Regions from separate parts of the Streptomyces sp. NPDC051020 genome, predicted to be linked through region 1. Evidence: riboswitches for the same ligand, from Rfam matches in the RefSeq annotation. Region 1 holds a riboswitch; each other region holds the start of a gene.
What was found. A riboswitch is a leader RNA that binds a small molecule or an ion and turns the genes downstream of it on or off. The one in region 1 is predicted to bind cyclic di-AMP.

Region 2: it holds a riboswitch for cyclic di-AMP, as region 1 does, so the genes downstream of both, AB0N06_RS11750 (M23 family metallopeptidase) here and AB0N06_RS05065 (NlpC/P60 family protein) in region 1, are expected to answer to the same signal.
Region 3: it holds a riboswitch for cyclic di-AMP, as region 1 does, so the genes downstream of both, AB0N06_RS36020 (LysM peptidoglycan-binding domain-containing protein) here and AB0N06_RS05065 (NlpC/P60 family protein) in region 1, are expected to answer to the same signal.
Region 4: it holds a riboswitch for cyclic di-AMP, as region 1 does, so the genes downstream of both, AB0N06_RS16360 (transglycosylase family protein) here and AB0N06_RS05065 (NlpC/P60 family protein) in region 1, are expected to answer to the same signal.

The regions. Positions count from the first base shown of each region.
Region 1 covers NZ_JBFBCG010000005.1:156,988-164,423, reverse strand. The annotation lists gene AB0N06_RS05075 (M23 family metallopeptidase) at 1-632, shown strand, start outside; gene pcrA (DNA helicase PcrA) at 716-3,169, opposite strand; cyclic di-AMP (ydaO/yuaA leader) riboswitch at 3,427-3,590, shown strand; gene AB0N06_RS05065 (NlpC/P60 family protein) at 3,589-4,755, shown strand; gene AB0N06_RS05060 (hypothetical protein) at 4,849-5,202, opposite strand; gene AB0N06_RS05055 (C40 family peptidase) at 5,558-6,607, shown strand; gene AB0N06_RS05050 (GNAT family N-acetyltransferase) at 6,679-7,436, shown strand, end outside.
Region 2 covers NZ_JBFBCG010000016.1:65,251-72,686, reverse strand. The annotation lists gene lhgO (L-2-hydroxyglutarate oxidase) at 1-974, shown strand, start outside; gene trmB (tRNA (guanosine(46)-N7)-methyltransferase TrmB) at 967-1,776, shown strand; gene AB0N06_RS11755 (PrsW family glutamic-type intramembrane protease) at 1,894-3,456, shown strand; gene AB0N06_RS11750 (M23 family metallopeptidase) at 3,698-4,822, opposite strand; cyclic di-AMP (ydaO/yuaA leader) riboswitch at 4,834-4,986, opposite strand; gene AB0N06_RS11745 (PP2C family protein-serine/threonine phosphatase) at 5,247-6,401, opposite strand; tRNA gene AB0N06_RS11740 (tRNA-Met) at 6,663-6,736, opposite strand; gene AB0N06_RS11735 (SPFH domain-containing protein) at 6,854-7,436, opposite strand, start outside.
Region 3 covers NZ_JBFBCG010000132.1:920-8,355, reverse strand. The annotation lists gene AB0N06_RS36040 (glycosyltransferase) at 1-2, opposite strand, end outside; gene AB0N06_RS36035 (aromatic acid exporter family protein) at 198-1,424, shown strand; gene AB0N06_RS36030 (hypothetical protein) at 1,435-1,611, shown strand; gene AB0N06_RS36025 (DUF5996 family protein) at 1,623-2,576, opposite strand; cyclic di-AMP (ydaO/yuaA leader) riboswitch at 3,151-3,336, shown strand; gene AB0N06_RS36020 (LysM peptidoglycan-binding domain-containing protein) at 3,341-4,108, shown strand; gene AB0N06_RS36015 (hypothetical protein) at 4,201-4,341, opposite strand; gene AB0N06_RS36010 (GMC oxidoreductase) at 4,481-6,124, shown strand; gene AB0N06_RS36005 (carboxymuconolactone decarboxylase family protein) at 6,128-6,607, opposite strand; gene AB0N06_RS36000 (dihydrodipicolinate reductase) at 6,604-7,436, opposite strand, start outside.
Region 4 covers NZ_JBFBCG010000026.1:7,043-14,478, forward strand. The annotation lists gene AB0N06_RS16340 (SurA N-terminal domain-containing protein) at 1-270, shown strand, start outside; gene AB0N06_RS16345 (nucleoside triphosphate pyrophosphohydrolase) at 413-1,375, shown strand; gene AB0N06_RS16350 (cytochrome P450) at 1,385-2,662, shown strand; gene AB0N06_RS16355 (transglycosylase family protein) at 2,762-3,673, shown strand; cyclic di-AMP (ydaO/yuaA leader) riboswitch at 3,932-4,145, shown strand; gene AB0N06_RS16360 (transglycosylase family protein) at 4,149-4,865, shown strand; gene eno (phosphopyruvate hydratase) at 5,168-6,454, shown strand; gene AB0N06_RS16370 (septum formation initiator family protein) at 6,647-7,117, shown strand; gene AB0N06_RS16375 (DUF501 domain-containing protein) at 7,199-7,436, shown strand, end outside.

The DNA of each region.
Region 1 (7,436 bases):
GCAGCGGCGAGGACACCAAGGACGACACCACGTCGATGGCGGCCGCCGACCCCGGCAGCGTCAAGGCGGTCGCCGCCAACAACAAGCTCGACACCCAGCTCGCCAACCTCAGCGCCGACGCCGAGAACTTCGCCGACCGCGCCAGCCGCACCCAGGAGCGCATCGACCTGAGGGAGCGGCAGGCCGCCGAGAAGAAGAAGCGCGAGGAGGAGGCCGCCCGGAAAGAGGCGCTGCGGCCCAAGTTCCTGCTGCCGGTCCAGCAGCACGGCCTCAGCGCATACTTCGGCCAGGCGGGCGTCAACTGGATGTCCGTGCACACGGGCATCGACTTCCCCGTCTCGTACGGCACTCCGGTGATGGCCGCGACCGACGGCACCGTACGCACTCAGTGGAACAGCGCCTACGGGAACATGGCCATCGTCACCACGGCCGACGGCACCGAGACCTGGTACTGCCACCTCAGCAGCACCAGGATCCGCTCGGGCCCGGTCAAGGCCGGTGACGTCATCGCCTACTCCGGGAATTCCGGCAACTCCACCGGCCCGCACCTGCACTTCGAGGTCCGGCCCGGTGGCGGAGCGGCCATAAACCCGCTGCCCTGGCTCCGCAGCCACGGCCTCGACCCGTCCTGAGCAGCCGAGCCCGCCACAGCACAGACCCCACCCGCCGACGGGGCGGACACCCGCGCCCGCCCCGTCGGTTCCGGGGCGAGACCCTAGAGCTTTTCCACCGGCGCGTACCGCAGCAGCAGCTTCTTGGGCCGCTCGTCCCCGAAGTCGACCGTCGCCTTCGCCTGGTCGCCGATCCCCTCGACCGCCGTCACCGTGCCGAGCCCGAACTGGTCGTGCGTGACCCGGTCCCCGACCACCAGCGTGACCGTCGGCTTGTCCGAGGTGCGCCGGGTCGCGAAGCCCGAGGGGCCCGAGCGGGCGCGTGACGAGGACAGCGACGACGTGATCCCCGACGTCGGTCCGGCCGGGGCCGCCATCGGCCCGGTCCGCTTCCACTCCAGGTGCTGGTCCGGGATCTCCTCCAGGAACCGCGACGGCGGGTTGTACGAGGGCTGACCCCACGCACTGCGCATCGCCGCCCGCGTCAGGTAGAGCCGCTCACGGGCACGGGTGATCCCGACGTACGCGAGGCGCCGCTCCTCCTCCAGCTCCTTGACCTGTCCCAGGGCGCGCATGTGCGGGAAGACGCCGTCCTCCATCCCGGTCAGGAAGACCACGGGGAATTCGAGCCCCTTGGCCGTGTGCAGCGTCATCAGTGTGATGACGCCGGAGCCGTCCTCGTCCTCGTCGGGGATCTGGTCGGAGTCGGCGACGAGCGCGACCTTCTCCAGGAACTCGGCGAGTGTGCCCGTGCCTGCACCTTCTTCCCCGGCGGACTCCCCCCGCTCCTGCTCGAATTCGAGCGCGACGGCGGCGAGCTCCTGAAGGTTCTCGATCCGCGTCTCGTCCTGCGGGTCGGTGGACGCCTGGAGCTCGGCGAGATAGCCGGTCCGTTCCAGCACTGCCTCCAGCACCACGGCGGGGCCCGCGCCGGACTCGACGATCGTGCGCAGTTCCTCCATCAGCGTGTTGAACCGCTTGACGGCGTTGGCCGAGCGGGCCGCCATGCCGTACGCCTCGTCGACGCGGCGCAGTGCCTGCGGGAACGTGATCTTCTCGCGCAGCGACAGGGCGTCGATCATCGCCTCGGCGCGGTCGCCGATACCGCGCTTGGGCACGTTGAGGATGCGGCGCAGCGGAACGGTGTCCTCGGGGTTGGCGAGGACCCGGAGGTAGGCCAGGATGTCCCGGACCTCCTTGCGCTCGTAGAAGCGCACGCCGCCAACGACCTTGTAGGGCAGGCCGACGCGGATGAAGATCTCTTCGAAGACGCGGGACTGCGCGTTCGTCCGGTAGAAGATCGCGACGTCGCCGGCCTTCGCGTCGCCCGCGTCGGTCAGCCGGTCGATCTCGTCGGCGACGAACTGCGCCTCGTCGTGCTCGGTGTCCGCGACGTAGCCGGTGATCCGGGCGCCCTCGCCCGCCTTCGTCCAGAGGTTCTTGGGGCGGCGGCTCTCGTTGCGCTCGATGACCGCGTTGGCAGCCGAGAGGATCGTCTGCGTGGAGCGGTAGTTCTGCTCCAGCAGGATCGTCGTCGCGTTCGGGTAGTCCTCCTCGAACTGGAGGATGTTGCGGATCGTCGCGCCGCGGAAGGCGTAGATCGACTGGTCGGCGTCACCCACGACGCAGAGCTCGGCGGGGGCGTCGGCCTCTCCGGCCGGGCCGACCAGTTCGCGTACGAGCGTGTACTGCGCGTGGTTGGTGTCCTGGTACTCGTCGACAAGGACGTGCCGGAAGCGGCGGCGGTAGTGCTCGGCGACGTCGGGGAACGCCTGGAGCAGATGGACCGTCGTCATGATGATGTCGTCGAAGTCCAGCGCGTTGGCCTCGCGCAGCCGGGACTGGTACATCGCGTACGCCTGGGCGAGCGTCTTCTCGAAACCGTCCGCGGCCTGGCCGGCGAAGGTCTCCTCGTCGATCAGCTCGTTCTTCAGGTTCGAGACCTTGGCCGTGAACGACTTCGGCGGGAAGCGCTTCGGGTCGAGGTCCAGATCACGGCAGACCAGGGCCATCAGCCGCTTGGAGTCGGCCGCGTCGTAGATCGAGAACGACGAGGTGAAGCCGAGCCGCTTCGACTCGCGGCGCAGGATCCGGACGCACGCACTGTGGAACGTCATGACCCACATGGCGTTGGCGCGCGGTCCGACGAGCTGCTCGACGCGCTCCTTCATCTCGCCCGCGGCCTTGTTGGTGAAGGTGATCGCCAGGATCTGGCCTGGATGCACGCCGCGCTCGGCCAGCAGGTGGGCGATGCGGTGGGTGAGCACCCGGGTCTTGCCGGAGCCCGCGCCGGCGACGATGAGCAGCGGCGATCCGGCGTGCACGACCGCGGCGCGCTGCTCGGTGTTCAGCCCGTCGAGCAGGGCGGCGGAGTCGATGGCGGGGCGGTGAGCGCCGTCCCGGTAGTACGCGTCCCGAGGTGGCGGGGGCGCGTCGAACACGCCCGCGAAGAGGTCCTCCGGCACCGCTTCGGGTGCGGAGTCCTCGGGGGGCGGCGGGGGTTCTTCCTCCGAGTGCTGGAGGCCGGCCAGGAAACTGTCGTCAAAGAGGCTGCTCATCGCCTCACGAGTCTAGGGCGACGCACCGACACTCTGCGGCCGCATGGAGAAGCGCGACCGGAAGGCGCCTACATACGGAGAACGCCCACCCACGCCCCGTAAGGAAATCGGGGCCCGGGCCGCCTCCTTCGCCCCCTCTTCACCGAGGTCACGAAAACGTATCGGACATATCGAACATCAACCTTCACAGCGGCACCACGGTTGGCTAGCGTGCTCCGTCGGGCGGCCCGTACCCCCTTGAGGCGAACCACGCCGAGCGGGCTCCCCCGCCGAATCCGGGCTGCCCGCGGGGAGTTCGGAACCGGGGACCCATAGGCAAAACCGGGGTGAATCGGTCTGTATCCCCACTCGGACCGTAGGGCAGCCTTCCGTTCCGCCCGAACCCGACAGCTAACCCGGTAGGCGGTCCACGGAAGGAGATGCCGGCTTTGGCATCGCATCGCAAACCGCGCAGCCGGGTACGCACCACCACCCCCGCCGTCGGGCTCACGACCGCCGCACTGGCAGGGGTGACCCTGCTGTCGACCCAGAGCGCCATGGCCGCCCCGAGCTCACCCAAGCCCAGCATCGAGGACGTACAGAAGAAGGTCGACGACCTCTACCGGCAGGCGGGCACCGCGACCCAGCAGTACAACAGGGCGAAGGAGGCCTCCGCCACGCAGCGCGGCAAGGTGAACGCCCTGCTGGAGGACGTGGCCGAGCGCGCCGACAAGCTGAACGAGGCACGCAGGACGCTCGGCAACTACGCGGCCGCGCAGTACCGCACCGGCTCCATCGCCCCGACCGCCACCTTCTTCCTGGCCGACGACCCGCAGTCGTACTTCGACCAGAACCAGCTGATGGACCGGATGACCGCCCAGCAGCAGAAGGCGGTCACGGACTTCCGTACGCAGCAGGCGGCAGCGGCGAAGAAGCGCACCGAGGCGGTGCAGAGCCTGGAGACGCTCACCGAGTCCCAGGCCACACTCCGGACCAGCAAACGATCCGTCCAGAAGAAGCTGGGCGAGGCGCGCGCGATGCTGTCGAAGCTGACGGCCGAGGAGAAGGCGCGGCTGGCGGCACTGGAGCGCGAGAAGGAGGCGGAGGCCAAGCGCAAGGCGGAGGAACTCGCCCGCCGACAGGCCGCCGCCAAGGCCGAGGCGGACCGCAAGGCCCAGGAGGCGGCGAAGGCGGCCGGCTCCACCGGCACCACGGGGACGGGCACGGGAACCGGGACCGGCTCGGACACCAGTGCCACCACGAAGGCCGAGAAGGTTCTCGCCTTCGCCCGCGCCCAGATCGGCAAGCCGTACGTCTGGGGAGCGACGGGCCCCTCCTCGTACGACTGCTCGGGGCTGACTCAGGCCGCCTGGAAGGCGGCGGGCGTCGACATCCCCCGCACCACCTGGGACCAGGTGAAGACCGGCACCCGGATAGCCACGGCCGACCTCAAGCCGGGCGACCTCGTCTTCTTCTACGACGACATCAGCCACGTCGGTATCTACAAGGGCGACGGCATGATGATCCACGCCCCGAAGCCGGGGGCGAACGTCCGCGAGGAGTCGATCTACTACATGCCGATCTACGGCAGCGTGCGCCCGGCGTGACGGCGGGCCCTCATGCACGAGTGAGCCCCTGCCGGGTCCGGCAGGGGCTCACTCGCGCATGAGGGTGGTCCGGCTCAGAGGCCCGACAGCCTCTCAGGTCCAGAGCATCGCGATGAAGATATTGGCGACCGTCAGTCCGCCGACCGCCGCGAACACGCCCTTCTCAGCCTTCTCCTCGTCCCGCTTGATGTAGACCAGCGCGAGGATCACCACCAGGACCGCCAGCTTCACGCCGATCTTGATGTTGTTGACCGAGTGGCCGTCGGCCTGATTGAGCCCGACCAGCGCGACGCCGGTGACCAGCATGGTCAGCGCGCCGTGCAGCATCGCCGGGACGAAGCGTGCCGTTCCCGCGCCCATCGCCTTCATCTGGGTCAGGAAGCCGCCCAGGAGGGAGGCGATGCCGATGATGTGCAGCGCGACGAAGACATTGATGAGTACGTCCATGAGGCAGCAGCCTAGCCGGGGCCATATCACCCCTCTTCGGCGAGGTGGGGGCTCCTCGGCATTTCGCTTGCATCTGCAACAATTGCCTGACTCTGGTGTGATTTTCCGGTCACTCAACGACAACACATCGCTAAATTCGGGCAATAACCGTCATTGCGACTCTTCCCCGCGCCCCGGGCCTAGCGTCCCTGTCCAGGTGGCCGGCTTCACCACCGCTCCGCACCCGGACGGCAGCCCGGTCACCCCGCCGAGAAATCCGGCGGCGGGCCGCTCCCCCTGTTGGCGTGCCGCCGCCGGACCTCAGCGGCCCGCCGGTAGGCCCCGACGGGCAGTCGACACAAGGAGCCCCGTCCCCGTGGCAGCGCATCGGAAACCCAGGCAGCGCCCGCACCCCGGCTCCGCCGCCCGCACCGCAGCCACCCTCGCCTTCGCCGCGGCGGCGACCGCCGTCGCCCTGCCGGGCTCCGCGCACGCCGAACCACAGCCCACCCCCTCCCGGATCAAGGCCGCGGTGGACCGGCTGTACCACGACGCCGAGGTCGCCACCGAGCAGTACAACGGCGCGAAGGAGAAGGCGACCGCCGCCGCCAAGTCCCTGAACGCACTACGCGACGAGGCCGCCCGCAGGACCGAACGCCTCAACGCCTCCCGCAACGCACTCGGTTCGCTCGCCGCCGCGGAGTACCGCACCGGCGGCCTCGACCCCGCCGTGCAGCTGGCGCTGTCCTCGGACCCCGACCAGTATCTGCAACGGGCCTCGTACGTGGACCGGGCCGCCGACCGCCAGGCGGCCGAGGTCTCCAACGTGCGGCGGCAGGTGACCGAGATCGCCCAGCTGCGCACGGAGGCGAAGGACGAGCTGGCGGACCTCACCGCCCGCCGTGCCGACCTGAAGAAGCACCGGACGACGGTCAGGGCCAGACTGGCGGATGCCCAGAAGCTCCTCGACACCCTCTCACCCACGGAGCGCGCCGAGTTCGAACGCTCGGACACCGCCCGCGCCGCCGCCCGCGCGGATCGCAGCGCCCCGCGCTTAGGCACCGCCGAGGCCCCCAACGCCCGCGCCGCGGAGGCCATCGCGTTCGCCTACGGGGCGCTCGGCAAGCCGTACGTCTGGGGCGCGACCGGACCGTCCTCGTTCGACTGCTCCGGGCTGACCCAGGCCGCCTGGCGCTCCGCCGGCGTCTCACTCCCCCGCACCACCTACACCCAGATCAACGCCGGCCGGAACATCCCCCGCTCCGAACTCGTCCCTGGCGACCTGGTGTTCTTCTACTCCGGGATCAGCCATGTCGGTCTCTACATCGGCGACGGACAGATGATCCACGCGCCGCACCCCGGAGCGCCGGTCCGCATCGCGCCGATCGACGGCATGCCCTTCGCGGGAGCGACCCGGGTCGCATAGGCTCCCTTGCTGCACAGTTCGCCGTCCTGAGTCCGGAGCCCCGACCGGACCGGTCGAAGGGGAGCCCTCGTATGCCCATGGACACCGACGTCCAGACCTACGCCCAGACACTCGCCCTCCGCTCCCCCGGCCACCTCCGGGTCGGCCCGTTCACCGTCCGCCACAACCCGAACTGGTCGCTGAAGTACGCCAATTACGCGATCCCGGACCGGGACTCCGAACCGACCGCGACCGACGTGCAGGAGCTGATCACCGCATTCCGCGAACGGGACCGGATGCCGCGCCTGGAGTATCTGCCTGGCTGGGCACCCGCGGTCGAACCGGCCCTTCTCGCCGCCGGGTTCACCGTCGAGGACCGTCCGCCGATCCTGGCGTGCACACCCGGCGACCTCCTGCCGCCGAAGCCCGTCGACACCCTCGTGCTGGCCGAACCGGCCACCGACGCCGAGTTCGACGCCGCCGCCCGTGTACAGCACCACGGGTACGGCGGGACCGGGGAGCCCGAGGGCGGCCAAGCCGCGTGGCTGCGCGACGCGGTGGCGGGCGGCGGAGTGGCGGCGCTCGCCACCCTCGACGGCACCCCGGCGGGCGCGGGCGGCTGCTCGGTCCCGGTCGACGGCCTCACCGAACTGTCCGGTCTCGCCGTCGCCGACGCCTTCCGCCGCCGCGGCATCGGCGCCGCACTCTCCGCCCATCTGACCGCGGCCGCGTTCGCGCGGGGCTGCCGGGTGGTGTGGCTGGAGCCGGCCGACGCCGCTGTGGAACGGATCTACGCGGGCATCGGCTACCGAAGGATCGGCGAAAAACTCAACATCTCCGTCGACCCCGA
Region 2 (7,436 bases), on a different contig from region 1:
GCAAGCTGATCGTCGCGACCGGGCGGTCCGAGCTGCCCCGGCTGCACGCCCTGGTGCAGCGCGGCCGGCAGCACGGGCTGCCGGTGCGGGAGCTGGGGCCCGCCGGGATCGCGGAGTACGAGCCGCAGGTGCGCGGGCTCGCGGCGATCCGGGTCGGGACGACCGGTGTGTGCGACTTCAAGGCGGTTGCCGAGCGGTTCGCGGCCGAGGTGCGCGGCGCGGGCGGGCTGATCAGGTTCGGGGCGGAGGTCACGGCGATCGACCGCCGCCCGTGGGGTGTGGCGGTGCGGACGGCGGACGGCCGCGTGGTGCGGGCCCGGGTCCTGGTCAACTGCGCGGGGCTGCACTGCGACCGGGTGGCCCGGCTCGCGGGCGACGAGCCGGGCATGCGGATCGTGCCCTTCCGCGGGGAGTACTACGAGCTGGCCAGGCCCGAGCTGGTGCGCGGGCTGGTCTACCCGGTGCCGGATCCGGCATTCCCGTTCCTCGGGGTGCACCTGACCCGGGGCCATGACGGCGGCGTCCACGTCGGGCCGAACGCGGTGCCGGCGCTGGCCCGCGAGGGATACGGCTGGCCGGTCGTACGCCCGCGTGAGCTCGCGGACACGCTGGCCTGGCCGGGCTCCTGGCAGATCGCGCGCAGACACTGGCGGTACGGGGCGGGCGAGGTGCACCGTTCGCTGTCGAGGAGCGCATTCACGGCGGCCGTCCGGCGGCTGCTGCCCGAGGTCACGGAGGACGACCTGCGCCCCGCCCCGTCCGGTGTCAGGGCCCAGGCGGTATTGCGCGACGGCACGCTGGTGGACGACTTCCTGATCCGCGAGGCCCCGCACACGGTGCACGTGCTGAACGCCCCGTCACCCGCCGCGACGGCCTCGCTGCCCATCGGGCGGGAGGTGGCACGCAGGGCGCTGCTCCGGGCACAGGGAACGGGGTGGAAGCCGCCCGCCGTAGAATCGGGGCACTGTGTCTGAGTCCTTGAACCCCGCCCCCGAGTCCGACGAGGCCCACGATCTGCGCGCCGCAGCCTTCGAGCGGCAGCGCAGGCTGCGTCAGGAACCGCGCTTCCCCGGCGGACCCGCCGCCGACCCGGCCGGGTCGCACCACGAGCGCCGGATCCGCAGCTTCCAGCCGCGCCGCAGCCGTGTCACGCCCGGCCAGGAGGACGCGCTGCAGCGCCTCTGGCCGAAGTGGGGCCTGGACATCGACGGGCAGGCGGTCCTCGACCTGCCCGAGCTGTTCGACGGGCTTCCGGTCGTGCTGGAGATCGGCTTCGGGATGGGCGAGGCCACCGCGCAGATGGCGGCCGACGACCCCGACACCGGCATACTCGCCGTCGATGTGCACACCCCCGGCCAGGGCAACCTGCTCGGTCTCGCGGACCGGAACGGACTGTCCAACATCCGGGTGGCCAACGGTGACGCGATCATCCTGCTGCGCGAGATGCTGCCGCCGGCCGCACTCGACGGGCTGCGGGTGTACTTCCCCGACCCGTGGCCCAAGAAGCGCCACCACAAGCGGCGGCTGATCCAGCCGGAGTTCCTCGACCTGGCGGCGCAGCGGCTGAAGCCGGGCGCCGTGCTCCACTGCGCGACCGACTGGGAGCCGTACGCCGAGCAGATGCTCGAGGTGCTCACCGCGCACCCCCTGTTCGAGAACACGGCGGCGGACGGCGGCTACGCACCGCGGCCCGCGTTCCGTCCGCTGACCCGGTTCGAGGGGCAGGGCCTGGACAAGGGCCATGTCGTGCACGACCTGCTCTTCGCCCGCAGCTGACCTTTCCACCGCGACTGGCTCCTCACCCCTGGCTGAGCCGCAGATTCCCTGACGGGGCGGTACGCGCACCGCATTGCCCCATGGTCAGCTGTCAGTCTCCCTCGCTAGGGTCGTGGGGTGTCCGACGGGTCTGTCCAGCAGCAACAGTCGCAGCCGGCCGTCCCGCTCCTCGAGGAGCAGCGGGTCGGCGAGATCCTGGCGGCCGTGCCGGAGCGGGGCCAGTGGCGCTACCGTCCGCGCCGCGTCGGCATGGTCTGGCGAAGCAAGACGTTCCGTATCGCCGCTGTCTTCACCGTGCTCGCGCTGTGCGGGCTGGTGATCCTGGCTCTGGTCCGCGCCCAGACCGGCACCGAAGGGTTCCTGGTCGGGCTGGGTCTGGCCGTGCTGCCCGTCCCGCTCCTGATGACGGCGTTCCGCTGGCTGGACCGGGTCGAACCCGAACCCTGGCGGAATCTGCTGTTCGCCTTCGCCTGGGGTGCATGCGCCGCCGCCCTGATCGCGATCATCGCCAATTCGTTCGCGACCCGCTGGATCGCGACGGCCACCGCGGACCCGGCGAGCGCGGACACCCTCGGGGCCACGGTCATCGCGCCCGTCGTCGAGGAGAGCGCGAAGGCGGCGGCCGTCCTGCTGATCTTCCTGTTCCGGCGACGGGACTTCGGCGGTGTCGTCGCCGGCGTCGTCGTCGCCGGCTTCACCGCGACGGGCTTCGCCTTCACCGAGAACATCCTCTACCTGGGCAACGCGTTCGGCGAGGACCAGCAGATCGGCAACTCGGGCCTGGCGTCGGTGACGGCCGCGACCTTCTTCGTACGAGGGGTGATGACGCCGTTCGCGCACCCCCTCTTCACCGTGCTGACCGGCCTGGGCTTCGGCTTCGCGGCGCTCAGCGCACCCCGCCACCGCATCCGCCGCATCGCGCTGCCGCTGCTCGGACTGATCCTCGCCATGGGCATGCACGCCCTGTGGAACGGTTCGGGGACGTTCGGCCCGTACGGCTTCTATGTCGTGTACGGGGTGTTCATGGTCCCGGTCTTCGGACTGGTCACCTGGCTGGCGATCTGGTCGCGCCAGCGGGAGCTGCGCACCCTGGCGACCGAGCTGCCCGCGTACGCGGCCGCCGGCTGGCTGACCCCGGCCGAGCCGCTCGCGCTCTCCTCGATGCGGGCCCGCGGCCTGGCCCGGGACCTGGCGCGCCAGCGGCACGCGCAAGCGGGGTACGGAGCCCTGGGTTACGGGTACGCCCCTGCCTACGGCCCCGCCCACGGCACTCACGGCCGAATCGCGGCTCAGGTACGGAGCCACGCCAAGGCGCAGGCCAAGGCGCGCGGCCAGGCGGCGGCGCGGGCGGTCGCCGAGTACGAGTCGTTCGCCACGTCCCTGGCGTTCCTGCGCCGCCGGGCCGGCCGCGGGGCGGTGGAACCGGACTTCACCGCCCGTGAGCTGGAACTGCTGCACCACCTCTGGCAGCGCCGGGACGTGGCCGCCCCCGCCCTGGCGTACGCGGCACAGGCGACGGGCCGTCTGCGCCCGCACTCCATGGCCCCGGCGCCGGTTCCGCAGCAGTACCAGCCGTACGGCGGCCACAACCCGTACCTGTCGCCCCCTGGGCAGCCGTATCACCAGCCGCCCCACGGACAGCAGCGCTACGGGAACCGACCGCCCCAGCATCCCTGGTGACGGGTCAGGCGGACGCCTCGGTGAGTTCCGCCAGCTCCAGGGACGGCGGCGAGCCCGGCGCGGGCGGCGGAGTCCTGGAGCTCGCCCTGCGGATCAACGGATTCCAGCAGTGCTGCTCTTCCATGCATGGTGCACGCGAAAGCCGTGGCCAAACGGACCGGCAGCCCTGACGTCGGGGGGTGAGCGTCAGGACTGCCGGGGATCGGTGGCGGGCCGGTGGGGCCGGCCCGCGTTCATCGGGTCAGGGGGTGAGGCCCTTGTCGCGCAGCCAGGTCATCGGGTCGATGCCCGTGCCGCTCGAGGTGTGGACCTCCAGGTGGAGGTGGGGACCCGTCACATTTCCGGTGGCGCCGACGCGGCCGATGGTCTCACCGGTGGTGACCTTCTGGCCGACGCTGACGTTGATCGACGACTGGTGACAGAACCACAGCTCCGTGCCGTCCTCGAGCTCCAGGACCGTGCGGTAGCCGTAGGAGCCGGACCAGCCCGCCGACTTGATGGTGCCGGTATGGACGGCCTTGATCGGGGTGCCGGTCGGCGCCGCGAAGTCGAGACCGGTGTGGTAGCCGGAGGACCACATCGAACCGGCTTGGCCGAAGGTCGACGTGATCGTGTACGAGGAGGTGGGGATGGCGTAGCTGGCGGCCAGTTTGGCGAGCCGCTCGGCCTCGGCCTTGGCCTTCGCCTCTTCCTCCGCCTTCTTCTTCGCGGCCTCGGCCTTGGCCTCGGCCTTGGCCTCGGCGACGTCCTGCTTCTGCTTCGCCTCGGCTGCCGCCTTCTCCGCGGCGGCCTTCTCCTCGGCAGCCTTGGCCTCCGCGTCGGCGGCGCTCTGCTGCTGCTCGGCCTGCTGGAGGATGCGGGCGCGGAGCGCTTCGCCGGCGTCGGTGGCGCCCTGCTCGGCCTCGGCGGTGGTGATGCCCGCGCTGGTCAGCGGTGCGGCGGCGGTCTGGGCCTGGTCGGCGGCGGACTCCTCGGAGAACAGTGCGCCCACGCCGGGGAGGGAGTTGGCGTCGGGGAGCTTGTCCGCGAGGGAATCGGGAAGGGAGATGGAGACCGGCGGCTTGCTCTGCGCGGTGGCCATGCCGCCCGCGCCGACGGCCGCGATGACGCCGACGCCGAGAACCGTGGAGCTACGGGCGAGCCCGTTGCGCTGCTTGGCGACGCGGTGCCTGCCGCGTACGGGGCGGACGGACTCCTCGGTGGGGTTCCATTCCTCCCAGGACCGGTCGGTTCCTCCGAGGCCTTCGGTCCCGAACTCGGCGGTGAGCGCAGTGCCGGACTCGGTGTCCGTCCCGGAGGCGTACTCAGTGGTGAAGTCGGAGCCGAACCGGGAAGGGGCTTCGGGGGCAGGCTTGTTGGACGCCACGGGGGCGCACTCCTTTCCTTCCTTCTCGCCTACCGGGTTAGCTGACGGGTTCGGAGCAGGAAGGTCTCCTACGGATTCCTCTGCCTCTCACGAGACACAGATGTCCGATTCACCCCATGGAGGTGGTTCCCCGGTTCCCTTGCGGAATTCGGCGCTCGCGCACGGTGCCGCCACTGACGACGGCTGGGACGACCGCGCTGCGTTATCGAACGTTAATAGACGCACAGGCCTGATTCCAAGCTGTTCCCACTGATCGTTCACGGTTTTGGCCTGGACTTTACTGGACACAACCGGTCGGAATCGGGCGAGTTGACCCGGACTCAGTCGCTACCGTTTTTCTGACGCTGCGTCAAACATTATGCAGAGCGGCACTCTTCGATTACGCACCGTGGCATAGGCCTCGTGTGCTCACCGCAGCCGCGCCTCAGTCCTGCCCGCGCCTCACGATCTTCACGGTCCTGCGCCGCTCCGGCTGCCCCTCCGCGGGCCGTACGACCGCGACCAGCGCCATGTCGTCGGTGGACTTGCCGCCCGTGTGCAGCCGTACGTCATCGGTCAGCGCGGACAGCAGCTCTTCGGGCCCGGGGAAGATCCGCCCACTCAGTCGGGCCGCCGGGTCGTAGAACACCCCATGTTTGTCGCGCGCCTCGGAGAGACCGTCGGTGTAGACGAGCAGCGCCGTCCCGGCGGCCAGCCCCCAGGCGTCAGCCAGGTCCGGCCACACCCCCAGCCCCATGCCGAGCGGCAGCGCGGGCACGCTCGGTACCAGCAGCTCCACCCTTCCGTCGGGGTGGAGCAGCAGCGGCTCGGGGTGGCCGCGGTTGACGATCCGCACCTCGGCACCACCGTGCGGGATCTCGGCGAGTACGGCGGTGACAAAGCCCTCGACCGGATCGATCCCGCCGCGTCGCTCCCCCTCCCGTGCCAGCGCCCACTCCAGCCGCTGCGCCACGTCCTCCAGCGAAGCCTCGTGCTCGGCGACCTCCCGGAACGCGCCGATGATCACCGCCACCGCCTCGACCGCGTCGAGCCCCTTGCCCCGCACATCCCCGACCACCAGCCGCACGCCGTGCGGGGTGTCCACCACGGCGAACAGGTCGCCGCCTACGAACTCGTCCGCCTGCGCCGCCTCGTACCGCGCGGCAACCTGCAGCCCGCCGATCCAGTCGTTCGGCTCCGGCAGCACGGCCCGCATGGCGGTCTCCGCGATGACCCGCGCCGAAGCCAGCTGCTCATTGCCGCGCGTGACGACTCCGTTGATGAAGAGGGAGAGGATCGAGGCGGTGAGCACGGTGATGACCTCGAGGGACGGCACAACCTGCAGCACCGTGCCGCTCTGGATCCGCAGGACGAGGATCGAGAGCAGCGAGGCGACGCCGATACGGACGGTGCTCGTCCGTGAGAAGAACGGTGCGGCGACCAGCGGGGCCGCCACGAACAGCGGCACGGCGGTGAACGGCGGCGGGGTGAGGATGTCGAACACGAGCCCGGCGACGATCAGAAACGTCGGCAGCGCGCCGACGATCTGCCGGGACGGGCTGTCGCCCCCGCCCCGCACCCCGCGCAGCTTCTCCGCCATCCCCACCTGTGCTCTCCTGCCCGGTACGCGCAGCGGCTCCTGCGGTCTCCTGCCCGGTACGCGCAGCGGCTCCTGCGGTCTCCTGCCCGATACGCCCCACGGTCTCCTGCCCGGTACGTGCCTGGCTGCGGACGGTGCCGCACCTCACTGACCAGGCTTGCCGGAGCGGCGTCGCGCGGCGACTCCGCATCGGCCGAAGGGGGGACGGAAAACACGAATCAGGCCCGGCACGCTCTCTGCGTGCCGGGCCTGATTTTTCAGTAGCGGGGACAGGATTTGAACCTGCGACCTCTGGGTTATGAGCCCAGCGAGCTACCGAGCTGCTCCACCCCGCGTCGGTGAACACAACTCTACGCCATCCGGGACGCCCGGTTGACCATGTACTGATCCGCCTGCACCCCGTCCGCCCCCACCACTGCCCCGCGACGCCGCCTCCCATGTGCCGGTCGGTCTCAGTTCGAGTCGGTGATGTGCGGGGCCCGCTTCGCGTGGACCACCGGCTTCGCCGTGTTCGCACCGCGCTGGATTGCGTGGAGGATCGCCAGCCCCTGACTGACCACGCCCGCCGCCATCTCGTTGACACCGTTGGTGCCGTTGAGCACGGTGAGGTCGGCCCCCGACATCCCGCGGGCGGCCGCGTCGGCCAGGGCCGGCAGGTTCTCCACGATCCGGTTGGCCGCGATCAGCTCCTGATTGCCGTCCCGGAGCGAGGCGGCGCGCGCGGTGTTGGCGTCGGCCTGCGCCTGGGCGACGGTCCGTTCGGCGTACGCACTGCCGTCGGCCTGGAACTTCGCCTGGTCCCGGGCGGCCTCGGCGAGTGTGCGCTGCCGGTACGCCTCGGCGTCCGCCGGACGCCTGACCTCCGCCTCCAGCCGTTGCGCGGCCAGCGCCGCCTGCCGCTCGGCCAGTGCGGTCTGCTCCTCGATGACCTCGTGCGAGGCCCTGGCCTGGGCGAGCGGTCCGGCCTGGGCGGCGCGGGCGTTGTACTGCTCGGTCTCGGCGAGGAAGCCGGCCCGCTTGATCGCGGTGTCCCGT
Region 3 (7,436 bases), on a different contig from region 1:
ATGGCACGAGCGTAGGGATCGGCGCCCCACACCCGCAGGACCGCATTGCGCCGACTTCCGGCACTCCGCCATCGTCCCGCCCTGCTGCCCGCCCACCGGCCCCAGGCGGCGGTACGGACCCGACGACGGGGCCCACGCGCAACCCGTCCGGTGGATTCGTGGTGCTGCAAGCAGACGTACGAGGGAAGGAGAGTGAAATGCCTGAACTCTCCGCACCCGTCATCAAGCTCGTACGGCAGACCACCGAGCCTGTCGCGGCGCAGACCCTGCGCTCCACGGCGGCCGCGGTCATCTCCTATGTCGTCGCGGAGTGGACCCTTCCTCAGCCGGTACCGCTGACGGCTCCACTGACCGCGCTCCTCGTCGTTCAGGTCACCCTGTACGCGACGCTCACCACGGGCATCCGGCGCGTCAACTCCGTCGTCGTCGGGGTGCTCATCGCCATCGGCTTCAGCGCCCTGGTGGGTCTGAACTGGTGGAGCCTGGGTCTGACGATCTTCAGCTCGCTGATCATCGGACGGGTGGTGCGGGTGGACGAGTTCGTGCCGGAAGTCGCCATCAGCGCGATGTTGGTCCTCGGCGTCTCCCAGGTCGCCGCCACCGCCTGGGACCGCGTTCTGGAGACCCTGATCGGTGCGGGCGTCGGCCTGTTGTTCAACCTGCTCGCGCCGCCCGTATGGGTGCAGAACGCAGGCGTGTCCATCGACGAACTGGCGCGGGAGATGGGACAGATGTTCCGGGCCATGGGCGAGGAGGTCGGCGGCCACATCTCGGTCGCGCAGGCAGCTGCGAGACTGCACGACGCCCGCAGACTGGACCACGACATCGTGGCCGTCGACGCCTCGCTCCGGCAGGCCGAGGAGAGCCTCCTGCTCAACCCCCGGATCCGGCAAGGTCTTCTGTACCGCATCGTCCTGCGTACCGGACTCGACACACTGGAGATCTGTGCCGTTGTACTCCGTGTGCTGGCCCGCACGCTGACGGACCTGGCCAAAGCCCGGACCGGGGAAACCATGTTCCCGCAGGACGTGGCCGCCTCGCTCCGGGAACTCTTCGCGCAGATGGCCGACGCCATCGAGAGCTTCTCCACGCTGATCACCACTCCGGTGTCCGCCAATGCCGAGGAGGCGGAGTCGCGACTTGCCGCCGCACTGGCCGCCAGCCGCGCCACTCGGGACGTGGTGGCCGACCTCCTGCTGGAGGACGTTCAGGAGCACCCCCGACAGTGGCAACTGCACGGTGCGCTGCTCGCCGAGGTCGACCGCATTCTGGATGAGCTGGACATCGACAAACGCGCCGAACGCCTTGGCGAGGAACTCGACCGCCACTCCGCTGAACTGCACGAACGCCATCCCCGGATCGCCGCAATTCGGCGGCGGCTCGGCAGCCACCGGGCCCCGCAGCCGACAGTCCCGGGAGGGTGAGGGCGAGGCGATGGGACATCCGTTCCTGGCCGGTTTCGAGCCGGGGGAGAACGGGCTCCGGAACATCGAGGCCGAGGAATATGACGAGGGATGGGAGCTGCTCCGGCCCATCGCGCACCCGGTCGCCCAGCCGACCCCGGGTCCCCAGGGCACGGTTCCCGCGGACTGGGAGTGGCAGCTGCACTGAAGCCGCGCTCCTCATCCACCGGCAGGCGTACAGGGCGTCAGGCACGGGTCGGTGATCCCGCCGGGACAGGCGAGACGGTCGATGTCCCAACCGGCGCGCCCCGCTCCGGCCTGATAGGCGCTTTCGTAGAAGGCGAGTACAGTCGCACGGGGATCGCCCTCGGCGCGGGCCGCGTCGTACGGCAGTACCGCCAGGTGGCTGCCGCCACGATCCACCCATTGCGCCGACACCGGAGTGAGCGGTTCCTCCGCCAGCCGCGCCGGTTCGGGAGCGGTGTACGAGTAGAAGGCGGGCGCGGCGAAATTGTCGTCACCGAACCAGAAACCGAAGCTGATCACTTCCCGGGAGTAGGCCTCCCGCGTCACCGGGTCGATCTGCGCGGGCTGGTCGATCTGACGCTCCGAAAAGCGGGTGTGAGCGATATCGAAGGTGTGCCAGAAATGGTGCACGGGACTGACTTTCCCCGAAAACCGCGCGGCGAATTCCTCCAGTACCAACGCCACTTGACTGAGGACCTGCCAATACCGGTTTGCCTGTTCGGGATCGTATGCCGCGTGCTCCGTGTCCTCGGCGAACGGCCGGTCGGCGTCGGACAGATCGAATGGCTTGGGGAATTTGATATTCACCTCGATACCCAGCGCGTCCAGGGCGGCCATGACCTTCTTGTGGAAGGTAGCCACAGACTGGCCCGAAAGCGGGAACGAGACCGTCACGCCGTCCAGTCTTGTGATGACGAGTTGATGGCCGACGAAGTCGAAGTCCACCGTGAAAATCGGGTTGCCGTCGATCTGTCCCATGGGGCGGGTGGTGATACCCCGGCCAGTGAGGTGAAACGGAACGTTCCACCAGTGATTGCGCCGGACACCGGCCGCGAGACGGATCTTTCCGACGATCTGCGCGAAGCGGTGGAGCGTCTCTTTGGTGTCACGCCACTCGGCGAGCGGCATGGGCGGGAACAGCTCCATCGCCATCACTTCTCTCGTGCTGCCGGACAGTCCCGGCGGGTGGGCAGGGCGTTCTTCCGCACCATCATGGCCACGCCGAAGATGTACGGCACCTTGTGCGGCCACCATGGTGTCGTTCGCGTGAACCTGCACGACCTGGCCGGTGGGCGGCCACTCGCGCGCCGCAGTCGGAGCAGGCAGATGACGCGCGACTGCTCCCGGTCGCCTCCCCGGGGGGACGCCCTTCCCGACGAGCCGAAGCCCGAATGCCTGCCCCTGACGTCAAAATCTCCCGAATGTCCCAATTTTGGCGATAAGGGGAAGTTGCTCGCCGTTCTGGTGAACGTGCAACCCGTGCGGGCCCGAGGACTTTCGTGCCGGGCAAATCGCCCTTTTCGGGCCGAGTGGTGAGAGTCACCTTCCGGGCCCGCGGACGAAGCGGCGTGCCGCCCGGTTCCCTTCTGTGCCAAGAAAGTTGGCTTCGCGGACCGGGGTGGATTGCGAAAATTTCCGCGACTCGATCTTGTAAATGAATTGTGATCGAGAAATGTGGGCTTGTTCAGGTCGGAGTTTCTCGCCTACGGTCACCGTCAATCCGGATGGAACGCCGAATCCTGCCGCCGTCCGGGAACCCGACCACTCACGTACGGCAGGAGCGGGGGACCCACGTAAGCCGCCGATCCGGTATCCGGAACGGCTAGGGGTGAAGTCGTATTCCCATACGGCGAGGCAACTCCAGCCTCAACCCGACAGCTCACCTCGTAGGCGACGGAGAGGAATACGCCATGCCCGCACAGGTTAACCACCGTCGCCGTAAGTCCAGTTCGCTGACTCGCGGACTCATCGCCGTGAGCACGGGCGGTGCCGCTCTCGCGCTTCCGATGATCGGGGCAACCGTTGCCTCGGCAGCGCCGGCGCAGCCTGTCACCGCCGCCGTCGCCAAGACAGCGGCGCCCGCTGCCGCCCCCGCCAAGCCGACTGCCGTGCGGGCAGCTACGCCCACCGTCTATTCCGTGATAGCCGGTGATTCCCTTTACAAGATCGCCCTGAGCCATTCCGTGAGCGGCGGTTGGCAGCAGCTGTACAAGGACAATCGAGCGGTCATCGGAGCCGACCCCGGCGTCCTTCACGCGGGCCAGAAGCTCACCATCGGCGCCACCGCGCCCGCGGCAGTCGCATCCACGACGGCCGCGAGCACTGCCGCCGCCGTCACCGCGAAGCCCGCGACGTACACGAACGACCTCGACGGCTGGATCAAGGAGTCGCTGGCCGTCATGGCCCAGCACGGCATCCCCGGTAGCTACAACGGCATCCACCGCAACATCATGCGCGAGTCCGCGGGCAACCCCCGGGCCATCAACAACTGGGATTCGAACGCCGCCAAGGGCACGCCGTCCAAGGGTCTCCTGCAGGTCATCGACCCCACGTTCCGCGCCTACCACGTGCCCGGTACGTCGATGGACCCTTACGACCCGGTCGCCAACATCACGGCCGCGTGCAACTACGCCGCCGCCAAGTACGGCTCGATCGACAACGTGTTCGGGGCCTACTGACGCCCGGTTGGGTTGATTCGGGCATGACGGGTGGCGAAGGTCCGATGGGGCTTCGCCACCCGTTCCCGTCGGTGTCGCGCACGGGGGGCGATTCAGAAGTCGATCCGCATGACGATTCGCCCGAGTGTGGGCCTGCCGACCTCGACGAACCCTGCGTCGGCGAAAGCGTCACGGCTGCCGACAGGGAGCTCGCCCCAGGGGGTGACGGCACCCGGCCGATCGAGGAAGGCCACCGCGGCCGGCCCGCCTGACGCACGGCGTTGCCCGTCCGGGGCGCCTCGATCGGGCGCATGTTACCCATCGGTATGTAGTGACTTAACATGCGAACCGCAGTAGAACCAGTTTCACTCTCTGGAGAGTGAGGCGTGTCACATGAGTGACTCTAGCATGCACAATGCAGGCCCGAAGGGCGTTTCGCGTCGCAGGTTCATCACAGGAACTGGTTCTATTTTAGGAGCCGTGGCCCTCGCAGGCCACACCACCCCGGCCCAGGCCGGGGTCGGCTCCGCAACCGCCCCGATCGACTCCGGGGCCCATGTCCAGGCCCTGGTGATCGGCACCGGATACGGCGGCTCCGTCGCCGCACTGCGTCTCGCCCAGGCGGGCGTCGACGTGCACATGGTCGAAATGGGCATGGCCTGGGACACCCCCGGCCCGGACGGCAAGATCTTCGCCAACACGACAAGCCCGGACAGCCGGTCGTACTGGCTCCGCACCAGGACCAAGCAGCCCCTCAGTAACTTCCTCGGCTTCCCCATCGACAAGAACATCGCTCGCAACACGGGGATCCTCGACGCCGAGGAGTTCAGCGGGATCACCGTCTACCAGGGCCGCGGCGTCGGTGGCGGATCGCTGGTCAACGGTGGGATGGCGGTCACTCCCAAGCGCGAGAACTTCGGAGCCGTCCTCCCGTCGGTGGATGCCGACGAGATGTACGACATCTACTACCCGCGCGCCAATGCCGGGCTCGGGGCCGGCACCATCGACCCGGCCTGGTTCGACACCGCCGCGTGCTACCAGTACGCCCGGGTCGGCCGTGAGCAGGCCCAGCGTGCCGGCTTCCCGTTCGTCTTCGTGCCCACCGTGTACGACTGGGACTACATGAAGCAGGAAGAGGCAGGAACCGTCCCCAGGTCCGCGCTGGCCGGTGAGATCCTCTACGGCAACAACTACGGCAAGAAGTCGCTGCAGAAAACGTACATCGACCGGATCAGGGCCACCGGCAGGGTCGTCATCTCGCCGCTCCACAAGGTCACTTCGGTCGCCCCGGCAGCAGGTGGCGGTTACACGGTCGTCATCGACCAGATCGACACCGGCGGTGTCACCACGGCCACCAAGACGGTGACCGCCGACCGGGTGTTCTTCGCGGCCGGCAGCGTGGGCACCAGCAAGCTGCTGGTGAAGCTGAAGGCCACCGGCGCGCTCGCCGGCCTGAACAACGAGATCGGTAAAGGGTGGGGCGACAACGGCAATGTCATGTGCGGCCGGGCCAACCACATGTGGGACCCGACCGGCAGCCTCCAGGCGTCCATTCCCACGGGCGGCATCGACAACTGGGCCGCCGGTGGCGCGTTCGCCGAAGTCGCGCCGCTGCCGACCGGGATCGAGACGTACGCGTCGTTCTACCTGTCCATCACCAAGAACCCGAACCGGGCCGAGTTCTCCTGGAACGCCGCGACGGGCACGGTCGACCTGAACTGGCAGACCGCCTGGAAGCAGCCGTCCATCGATGCCGCCAAGACGATCTTCGACCGGATCAACCAGAAGGAGGGGACGATCTACCGGACCGATCTCTTCGGCACCTACAAGATCTGGGGTGACCACCTCACGTACCACCCGCTCGGCGGCGCGGTGCTGAACCGGGCCACCGACAACTATGGCCGCCTGCACGGCTACTCCGGCCTGTACGTCATCGACGGCTCGCTGATCCCCGGCAATACCAGCGTCAATCCGTTCGTCACCATCACCGCGCTCGCCGAACGGAACATCGAGAAGATCATCGCCACCGACCTGTGACGGTCAACGGCCGGGCAGCGCGCACCTGGTGTCGAGACCCAGCACATGGTTGAGCCGGCCGAACGCCAGCCATGATCCGATGCTCATGCTCAGCTCCACGATCTCGAGCTGGCTGTAGTGCGCGGTCATCCGGGACCAGAACGCGTCGTCGAGATTGTGGTGATCCAGGGCGTACCGCTCGGCGTATTCGGCGGCCAACCGGGTCCGGTCGTCGAACACGTCGGTGGTACGCCACTGGGTCACCGCGTCGGCGAATTCCTCCTCGACCTTCACGCCGTCACGTTCGGTCCGCCAGTCGAGGCAGAAGGCGCACCCGTTGATCTGGGCGATCCGCAACCGCGCGGCTTCGAACTCGCGCAGTCCCAGGGTCGTGTGGGCGTACACCGACAGCGAGAAGTTGGATGCGGCGATCCCGATCCCGGGTACCATCTCACCCCACACGTACTCGATCGCGTCCTTGCCCTCGGGGATGTCGATGTTCATGGATGTCTCCTTCCGAGCTTGCCGACTGCTGGGCGCAGCGGGACGTCGAGCGCGTCGTAAAGTCCTGGTTCCGCGTCCACGAGCCAGTCGATGGCACTCACGAGCCGGCCGACCGCGGTGGCGTTCCCGCCCGCGGACCTGTTCTCGCCCTCGTCGGTGGCCTCGACCGTGACCTCGATGCGCGGGCAGCCCTCGATGATGACTCGATGTGCGCCGTCCCCGTCGGGCGGCTTCGGCCAGTCCGGTGCGCAGGAGGGGTGGATGCGCGTGATGTGCTCGATGACGATGCGGGGTTCGCCCCCGACGATGCCCTGCACTTCGAACCGCACGGCGCCCTGGGTGCCGGCCTCGAACGTGCCCATCGTCCTGGTGCTCACCGTGGCGTCGAGCGGGCGCCGGTCCAACGTCTCGCGGATGTCGTCGAGTTCGGCTCCCAGAGCCCTGGCCATCAGCCGTATCTGTCCACCCCACACCATGGTCGGGACGGTCGGTGCGAGCATCAGCGGCTCGTACTCCATCGGCTGGCCCATGCCGACCAGGTACCGGACCGATTCCTCCTGGTCGTAGGTGGAGTAGTCGAAGATCTCCTGACAGCGGATCACGTCCACGGAGGTGCCGAGTCCGCTGATCAGCAAGGGGAGGACGTCGTTGCCCCAGCCGGGGTCGACACCGGAGACGAACAGCGAGCCGCCACCCTCCGCGATGGCGGCCAGCACCGGATCCCGCAGCTCCGGCGGGGCGCCCAACTGGTCGTACAGTGCGTACAGCGCGGGGGTGACGACCACGGCCCCGGCCCGGATCGCCCTGCTGATGTCGGCGAGGGCCTCGT
Region 4 (7,436 bases), on a different contig from region 1:
TGGGTCGCCCCGAACCAGATCGATGCCGTCCTGCGCGAGCAGGTCCAGCTGTCGAAGCTCGCCCAGACGTTCGGTGCCGACCTGCAGCAGCCCGCCGGGCAGAAGGCCGTCGGCGATGCGCTCAGCGCGGCGTCGAAGTCGCTGCACATCGACGTCAACCCGCGCTTCGGCACCTGGGACAACAAGCAGACCCAGCTCGCCGAATACAAGGCCCCGTGGATCACCCAGGTCACCACGCCGGCCCAGCAGGAAGCCCCAGCCGGCGCCTAGGGTCTCTCGTTCGGATCGTGCCGGACCCCGCGAGCCCGGCATGATCCGAACGAGAGGCGTCCGGCCGGGCCCCTGGTGCCCCTCCCGGCAAGCTTTGCCCCGTCGCAAACACTGCCGGTCACGGCACTAGTAAGTTGGTGGGGTGAACGCTGAAGACCCCGGTCGTATCGTCCTGCTCACGGCCAGCCACCGGGTCGCGCCCGGACTGCTGTCCTGGCCCGCCTGGCAGACGCTGCACGCCGCCGACCGGGTGCTCTGCGCCGAGTCCGACCAGCCCCAGCTGCCGTACCTGCGCGAGGCGGGCGTCACGGTCGAGCACACCGCGCCCACCGCGCAGGAACTCGTCGACGCCTGCGCGGGCGGCCGGACCGTCGTGGTCGTGACCGGGGGTGAGGGCAATCAGCCGCTGACGGACGGGCTGGCCCGGCTGGCCGGGTCGGGCCGGGTGCAGATGCCGAACCTGGAGCTGCTGCCCGGTTCATACGATCTGCCCGGCGCCCGCCTTCTCGACCTCGTCCAGGTCATGGACCGGATCAGGGTCGAGTGCCCGTGGACCTCGCAGAAGACCCATGAGGGGCTTGCCAAGTACGCCATCGAGGAGGCGTACGAACTCGTCGAGGCGATCGAGGACGGCGACCGCGACGAACTGCGCGAGGAGCTCGGGGACGTCCTTCTCCAGGTCGTCTTCCACGCCCGGATCGCGGAGGAGGACACGGACGAGCCGTTCTCCGTCGACGATGTCGCCGCGACCCTCGTCGAGAAGCTGATCCACCGCCATCCGCATGTCTTCGGTGACGAGACCGCCGAGACCCCGGAGGACGTCCACGCGCACTGGCTGCGTACCAAGGCCATCGAGAAGCAGCGCGACTCGGTCACGGACGGCGTCCCGCTCGGGCAGCCCGGACTGGCGCTGGCCGCGAAGCTGGCGAGCCGGGTCCGTGCCGCCGGACTCGATGTGCCGCTCCCGACGGGCGACAGCATCGGTTACGAGCTCCTCGCCCTGGCCGTACGCGCGGAACAGGACGGCACGGACCCCGAGGCCGCCCTGCGCGCCGCGGGCCGCGTCTACCGGGACGCGATCCTCGCCGCGGAAGCCAACGGATAACGTCAGGGGGTGAACGACAGCCCCGCCGACGCCCCCGAACTCTTCACCTGGGAGTTCGCCACCGACCCGTACCCGGCCTACGCCTGGCTGCGCGAGCACAGCCCCGTGCACCGCACCGCGCTGCCCAGCGGGGTCGAGGCATGGCTCGTGACGCGGTACGAGGACGCCCGGCAGGCCCTCGCCGACGCCCGGCTCTCCAAGAACCCCGCGCACCACGACGAACCGGCGCACGCCAAGGGGAAGACCGGCATCCCGGGCGAGCGCAAGGCCGAGCTGATGACGCATCTGCTGAACATCGACCCGCCCGACCACACCAGGCTGCGCCGGCTGGTCTCGAAGGCGTTCACGCCGCGCCGGGTCGCCGAGTTCGCCCCGCGGGTGCAGGAGCTGACGGACCACCTCATCGACAACTTCATCGAGGAGGGATCCGCGGACCTCATCCACGACTTCGCGTTCCCGCTCCCCATCTATGCGATCTGCGACCTGCTCGGCGTCCCGCGTGAGGACCAGGACGACTTCCGGGACTGGGCGGGGATGATGATCCGCCACGGCGGCGGTCCGCGTGGCGGGGTGGCCCGGTCGGTGAAGAAGATGCGCGGCTATCTCGCGGAGCTCATCCACCGGAAGCGGGAGAACCCGGGGGAGGACCTGATCTCGGGGCTGATCCGGGCCAGTGACCACGGCGAGCACCTCACCGAGAACGAGGCCGCCGCCATGGCCTTCATCCTCCTCTTCGCGGGATTCGAGACGACGGTCAACCTCATCGGCAACGGGGTGTACGCCCTGCTGCGCAATCCGGAGCAGCGGGAGCGGCTGCAGCGCTCGCTCGACGCGGGGGAGACCGGGCTGCTGGAGACCGGTATCGAGGAACTGCTGCGGTACGACGGTCCGGTGGAGCTGGCGACCTGGCGGTTCGCCACCGAGCCGCTGACCCTCGGCGGGCAGCGGATCGCGGCGGGTGACCCCGTACTGGTGGTGCTCGCCGCCGCCGACCGGGACCCGGAGCGGTTTGCGGACCCGGACACCCTTGACCTCGCGCGGCGTGACAATCAGCACCTCGGATACGGGCACGGCATCCATTACTGCCTGGGAGCACCGCTTGCCCGACTGGAGGGACAGGCTGCCCTGGCCACACTGTTGAGGCGCCTCCCGGATCTGCGGCTTGCGGTGGAACCTACCGATGTGCGGTGGCGTGGCGGACTCATCATGCGTGGACTGCGCACGCTTCCGGTGGAGTTCGGTCCCGGTCGGCGTTCCGATCGAGGTGACACTCTGTCAACGCTGTGACTTTCACGTGATCTGCGCTGCATCGACTTGTGACAAGTGTTCGAGTGCCGCTACGTTCACCGTTCGACTCACCTTGTCAGTCACACGGAAGGCAATCCCATGGGCTCCGCGAACGGCAGGCACCGTCGCCCTCGCCAGGCACCCGCGATCGTCGTCGCCGCAGGCGTGACCGGTTCGGCCATCGCTATTCCCCTGCTCGGCGCGGCCGGTGCGCACGCCGCCGACGCCACGACCTGGGACCGGGTCGCGGAGTGCGAGAGCGGCGGCATGTGGAGCGCCGACCTCGGCAACGGCTCCTATGGCGGTCTTCAGTTCTCGCAGGACGACTGGAAGTCGTACGGCGGTGAGGCGTACGCCGCGCGCGCCGACCTCGCCAGCCGCTCGCAGCAGATAGCGGTCGCCGAGAAGGTCCTGGAGGACCGGGGGCCGAAGGCGTGGCCCAGCTGTGCGGCCATCTCCGGGCTCACGGAGGACGGGGGGTCGCCGGGGGTCGACCCGGGAATCGTGTCGTCGGCCGAACCGGCGGAGCGCGGGAAGGCGTCCGAGGCGCCGTCCGACAAGGGGTCCGCCAAGGGGTCGGCCAAGGGATCCGCCGCGTCTTCGGGCAAGGCGTCGCACAAGCCGTCGGCAGGGCCGTCATCCACGTCACCCTCCAAGAAGTCTGATTCATCCGACTCGCCCCAGAAGTCTGGCTCGTCCGACAGTGAGGCGGGTGGTAAGCACCGCGGCGCACCGGCGCCCGAGGTGAGCGAGGGCGCGGGCAGGGGCGGCGGCCGGGACTCGGGCCGGCATGCTTCCCGCGGTAACAGTGAGAGGCGCGACACGCGCGCGACGGCGGCCGACCGCGATTACACCGTCCGGCCGGGCGACAACCTTTCGGTGATTGCTGACGCGCAGAAGGTTCGCGGTGGATGGCCCGCTCTCTATGAGGCGAACAAGGGTGCGGTCGGCGGCGACCCGGACCTCATCCTGCCTGGCCAGAGCCTCGATCTCGACGTGAAGTCGAAGTGAGGGCAGTCCGATAAGCAGCTAAAAGCACCCCAAAAATCGGGGTAGTTCAGGGACCTATGTCCGCTTATGCGTAAGTGAGACATGGGTCTCTTTGCGTCAACTGGCGTGTCGCGTCCGCCGGGTCCGTCCGCATGACCCCTCACCTGCGAAAACGCTGCGCAGTCGGATGCAGGTAAGGACTGATTGTCCGTTATGCCCATCTTTGAATGTCGAGGTTGCATACGTTTACGGTCGGAACCGCTCGCACCGCGGGCCCCGTCGACCGTCACGCCGAATCCTGCCGTCGGTCGAAGGGAACAGACGCGTAAGGCGCCGTAGGCAGGAGCGGGGGACCCAGGTAAGCCGCCGGGCCCGATGGTCGAAAGACCGTCAGGACCGGCTCGGGGTGAAGTCGCGTGCTAGGACGTGCGACCGGGCAACTCACTTGGCCCGAACCCGACAGCTCACCTCGTAGGCGTCGGTGAGGAGAAGTTCCATGCTGCTGAACAGCAAGGGCAAGCACCGCCGCCCGTCCAAGGCCGTCCGCGTCGCCACGTTCGCCGGTGTGACCGGTGTCGCCATCGCCGCTCCCCTGATGGGTGCGACGGGTGCCTCCGCCGCCTCCGTCGCCACGTGGGACGCCGTCGCCCAGTGCGAGTCCGGTGGCAACTGGTCCATCAACACCGGCAACGGCTACTACGGCGGCCTGCAGTTCTCGCAGTCCAGCTGGGCCGCCGCCGGTGGTACGCAGTACGCCCCGCGCGCCGACCTCGCCACCAAGGCTCAGCAGATCGCCACCGCCGAGAAGCTCCTCGCCATGCAGGGCCCGGGTGCCTGGGGCTGTGCCCACGCCGGTGGCCTCACCAACGACGGTGTCGACCCGGGTGTCGACACCGGCTCCACCACGCAGCAGAGCGCCCCGGCGCAGGAGTCGAAGCAGGCCGCGCCGAAGCCGGCCGAGCGCACCGAGGCCCCCGCTGCCTCCCGCGCGGACCGTGGCACCGCCCCCAAGAAGACCGTCACCACGCCGACCGGCGAGAAGGTCGCCAAGGGTGACGGCGAGTACAAGGTGAAGTCCGGCGACTCGCTCAGCAAGATCGCCGCGCAGCACAAGGTGAAGGGCGGCTGGCAGCAGCTCTTCAAGCTGAACAAGGACATCGTCGAGGACGCCGACCTGATCTACCCGGGTCAGCAGCTCCACCTGACGAAGTAGGACGGGCGCTCCGTGGACACGGGCTCCCCGTAGATACGGGCTCTCTCCTCCCCGAGCACCCCGACCCGGCGCGGATTCCCCCGTACGTGCCGGGTCGGGGTTTTTCGTACTCAGAGTTCAACTGTTGTCGATACCGGTCAGTAGAAATCTGCACCGTTGCCCTGCTATGAGTGCCCTTGGGTCCTTTTCCGTCCCAGGGGGCGGGCGGTCGGCGGACCGAGGCGGCCCAGCCGGTTAGGCTCTTGTCGCAAGGCCAAAGCGACCCTGCACAACCAGCGTCATATCCCAGAAGGAGATGCCTCGTGCCGTCCATCGACGTCGTCGTAGCCCGGGAAATCCTCGACTCCCGCGGAAACCCCACGGTCGAGGTCGAGGTTGGCCTCGACGACGGCAGCACGGGCCGTGCTGCCGTGCCGTCCGGCGCCTCCACCGGTGCGTTCGAGGCCATTGAGCTTCGCGACGGTGACCCCAACCGCTACCAGGGCAAGGGCGTCGAGAAGGCCGTCCTCGCCGTGATCGAGCAGATCGGCCCGGAGCTCGTCGGTTACGACGCCACCGAGCAGCGGCTGATCGACCAGGCCATGTTCGACCTGGACGCCACCGAGAACAAGGGCTCGCTCGGCGCCAACGCCATCCTCGGCGTCTCGCTGGCCGTCGCGCACGCCGCGTCCGAGGCCGCGGACCTGCCGCTGTTCCGCTACCTCGGTGGCCCGAACGCGCACCTGCTGCCCGTCCCGATGATGAACATCCTCAACGGTGGGTCGCACGCCGACTCCAACGTGGACATCCAGGAGTTCATGATCGCGCCGATCGGCGCGGAGTCCTTCTCCGAGGCGCTGCGCTGGGGCGCCGAGGTCTACCACACGCTGAAGAAGGTCCTGAAGACCAAGGGCCTGTCGACCGGTCTCGGTGACGAGGGCGGCTTCGCGCCGAACCTGGAGTCGAACCGCGCCGCCCTGGACCTCATCATCGAGGCCATCAAGGAGGCCGGTTACGTCCCGGGCAAGGACATCGCGCTCGCGCTCGACGTCGCCGCCTCGGAGTTCTACAAGGACGGCACGTACGAGTTCGAGGGCAAGTCCCGCTCGGCCGCCGAGATGACCGAGTACTACGAGGAACTCGTCTCCGCGTACCCGCTGGTCTCCATCGAGGACCCGCTGTACGAGGACGACTGGGCCGGCTGGAACGTCATCACCCAGAAGCTCGGCGCCAAGGTGCAGATCGTCGGCGACGACCTGTTCGTCACCAACCCGGAGCGCCTGGCCCGCGGCATCGAGGAGGGCTCCGCCAACGCCCTGCTCGTCAAGGTCAACCAGATCGGTTCGCTGACCGAGACCCTGGACGCCGTCGAGCTGGCCCAGCGCAACGGCTTCAAGTGCATGATGTCCCACCGCTCCGGCGAGACCGAGGACGTCACCATCGCCGACCTCGCCGTCGCGGTGAACTGCGGCCAGATCAAGACCGGCGCCCCGGCCCGCTCGGACCGCGTCGCCAAGTACAACCAGCTGCTGCGCATCGAGGAGATCCTCGACGACGCGGCGGTGTACGCGGGCCGCTCCGCGTTCCCGCGGTTTCGCTCTGCGAACTGATCAGCACAGCGCTCTGCGAACTGATCAGCACAGCGCTCTGCGAACTGATCAGCACAGCGCTCCGCGAACTGATCAGCGCAGCAAGGGCTGATCGCAGGCCCGGTACCGGGCAAAGGCCACGGCCTCCGTCCGTCCCCGCACTCGGTCCCGTACCGTGTGCGGGGACGGACGTGCGTAGTGGGAGGCGGAGACATGGCCGCGAAGGACCGGGACCGGTTCTCCACCGCGACCCGGCTGCGACTGCTCGGTGAGCAGACCGCCGCCCGCGTCTACCGGTCCCAGAATCGCCGCCAGGCCCGCCGCTCCCGGCTCACCGGCCGGGCCGCGTTCCTCGCCCTGGTCGTCTGCTCCCTGGTGGTGGCGCTCGCGTACCCGATGCGGCAGTACGTGTCGCAGCGTGACGACATCGCCGACCAGGAGCGGCTGGCGCAGGAGGCCGAGAAGCGCACCGAGGAGCTGCGCGACGAGAAGGCGCGCCTCCAGGACGACGCGTACGTCCGGCGGCTGGCCCGGGAGCACCTGCACTACGTGACTCCCGGGGAGACCAGCTACACGGTGATCGACCCCGACGCGGCGAAGGAGCGCAGCGGAGGGGCGAAGGAGACCGACCGGCCGTGGCACTCCAACCTGTGGGACGGCGTGGACAGCGCCGACCGCAACTGACTTCTCATTCCCTTGTTCACCTCGTCTCCGCAGCACTGTGCGGAGCCGTAGTTCACGCATCCGAGTAGATCCAAGGCAGGCATGGAAACGCCCCCTCCCCAGACCGAGTCCACCACACCCACCGAGGCGGACATCGCCGCGTTCCAGCAGCAGCTCGGCCGCCCGCCGCGCGGGCTGCGCGCGATCGCGCACCGCTGCCCGTGCGGCAACCCGGACGTGGTCGAGACGTCCCCGCGGCTGGAGGACGGTACGCCGTTCCCGACGACGTACTACCTGACGTGCCCGCGCGCGGCTTCCGCGATCGGCACGCTGGAGGCGA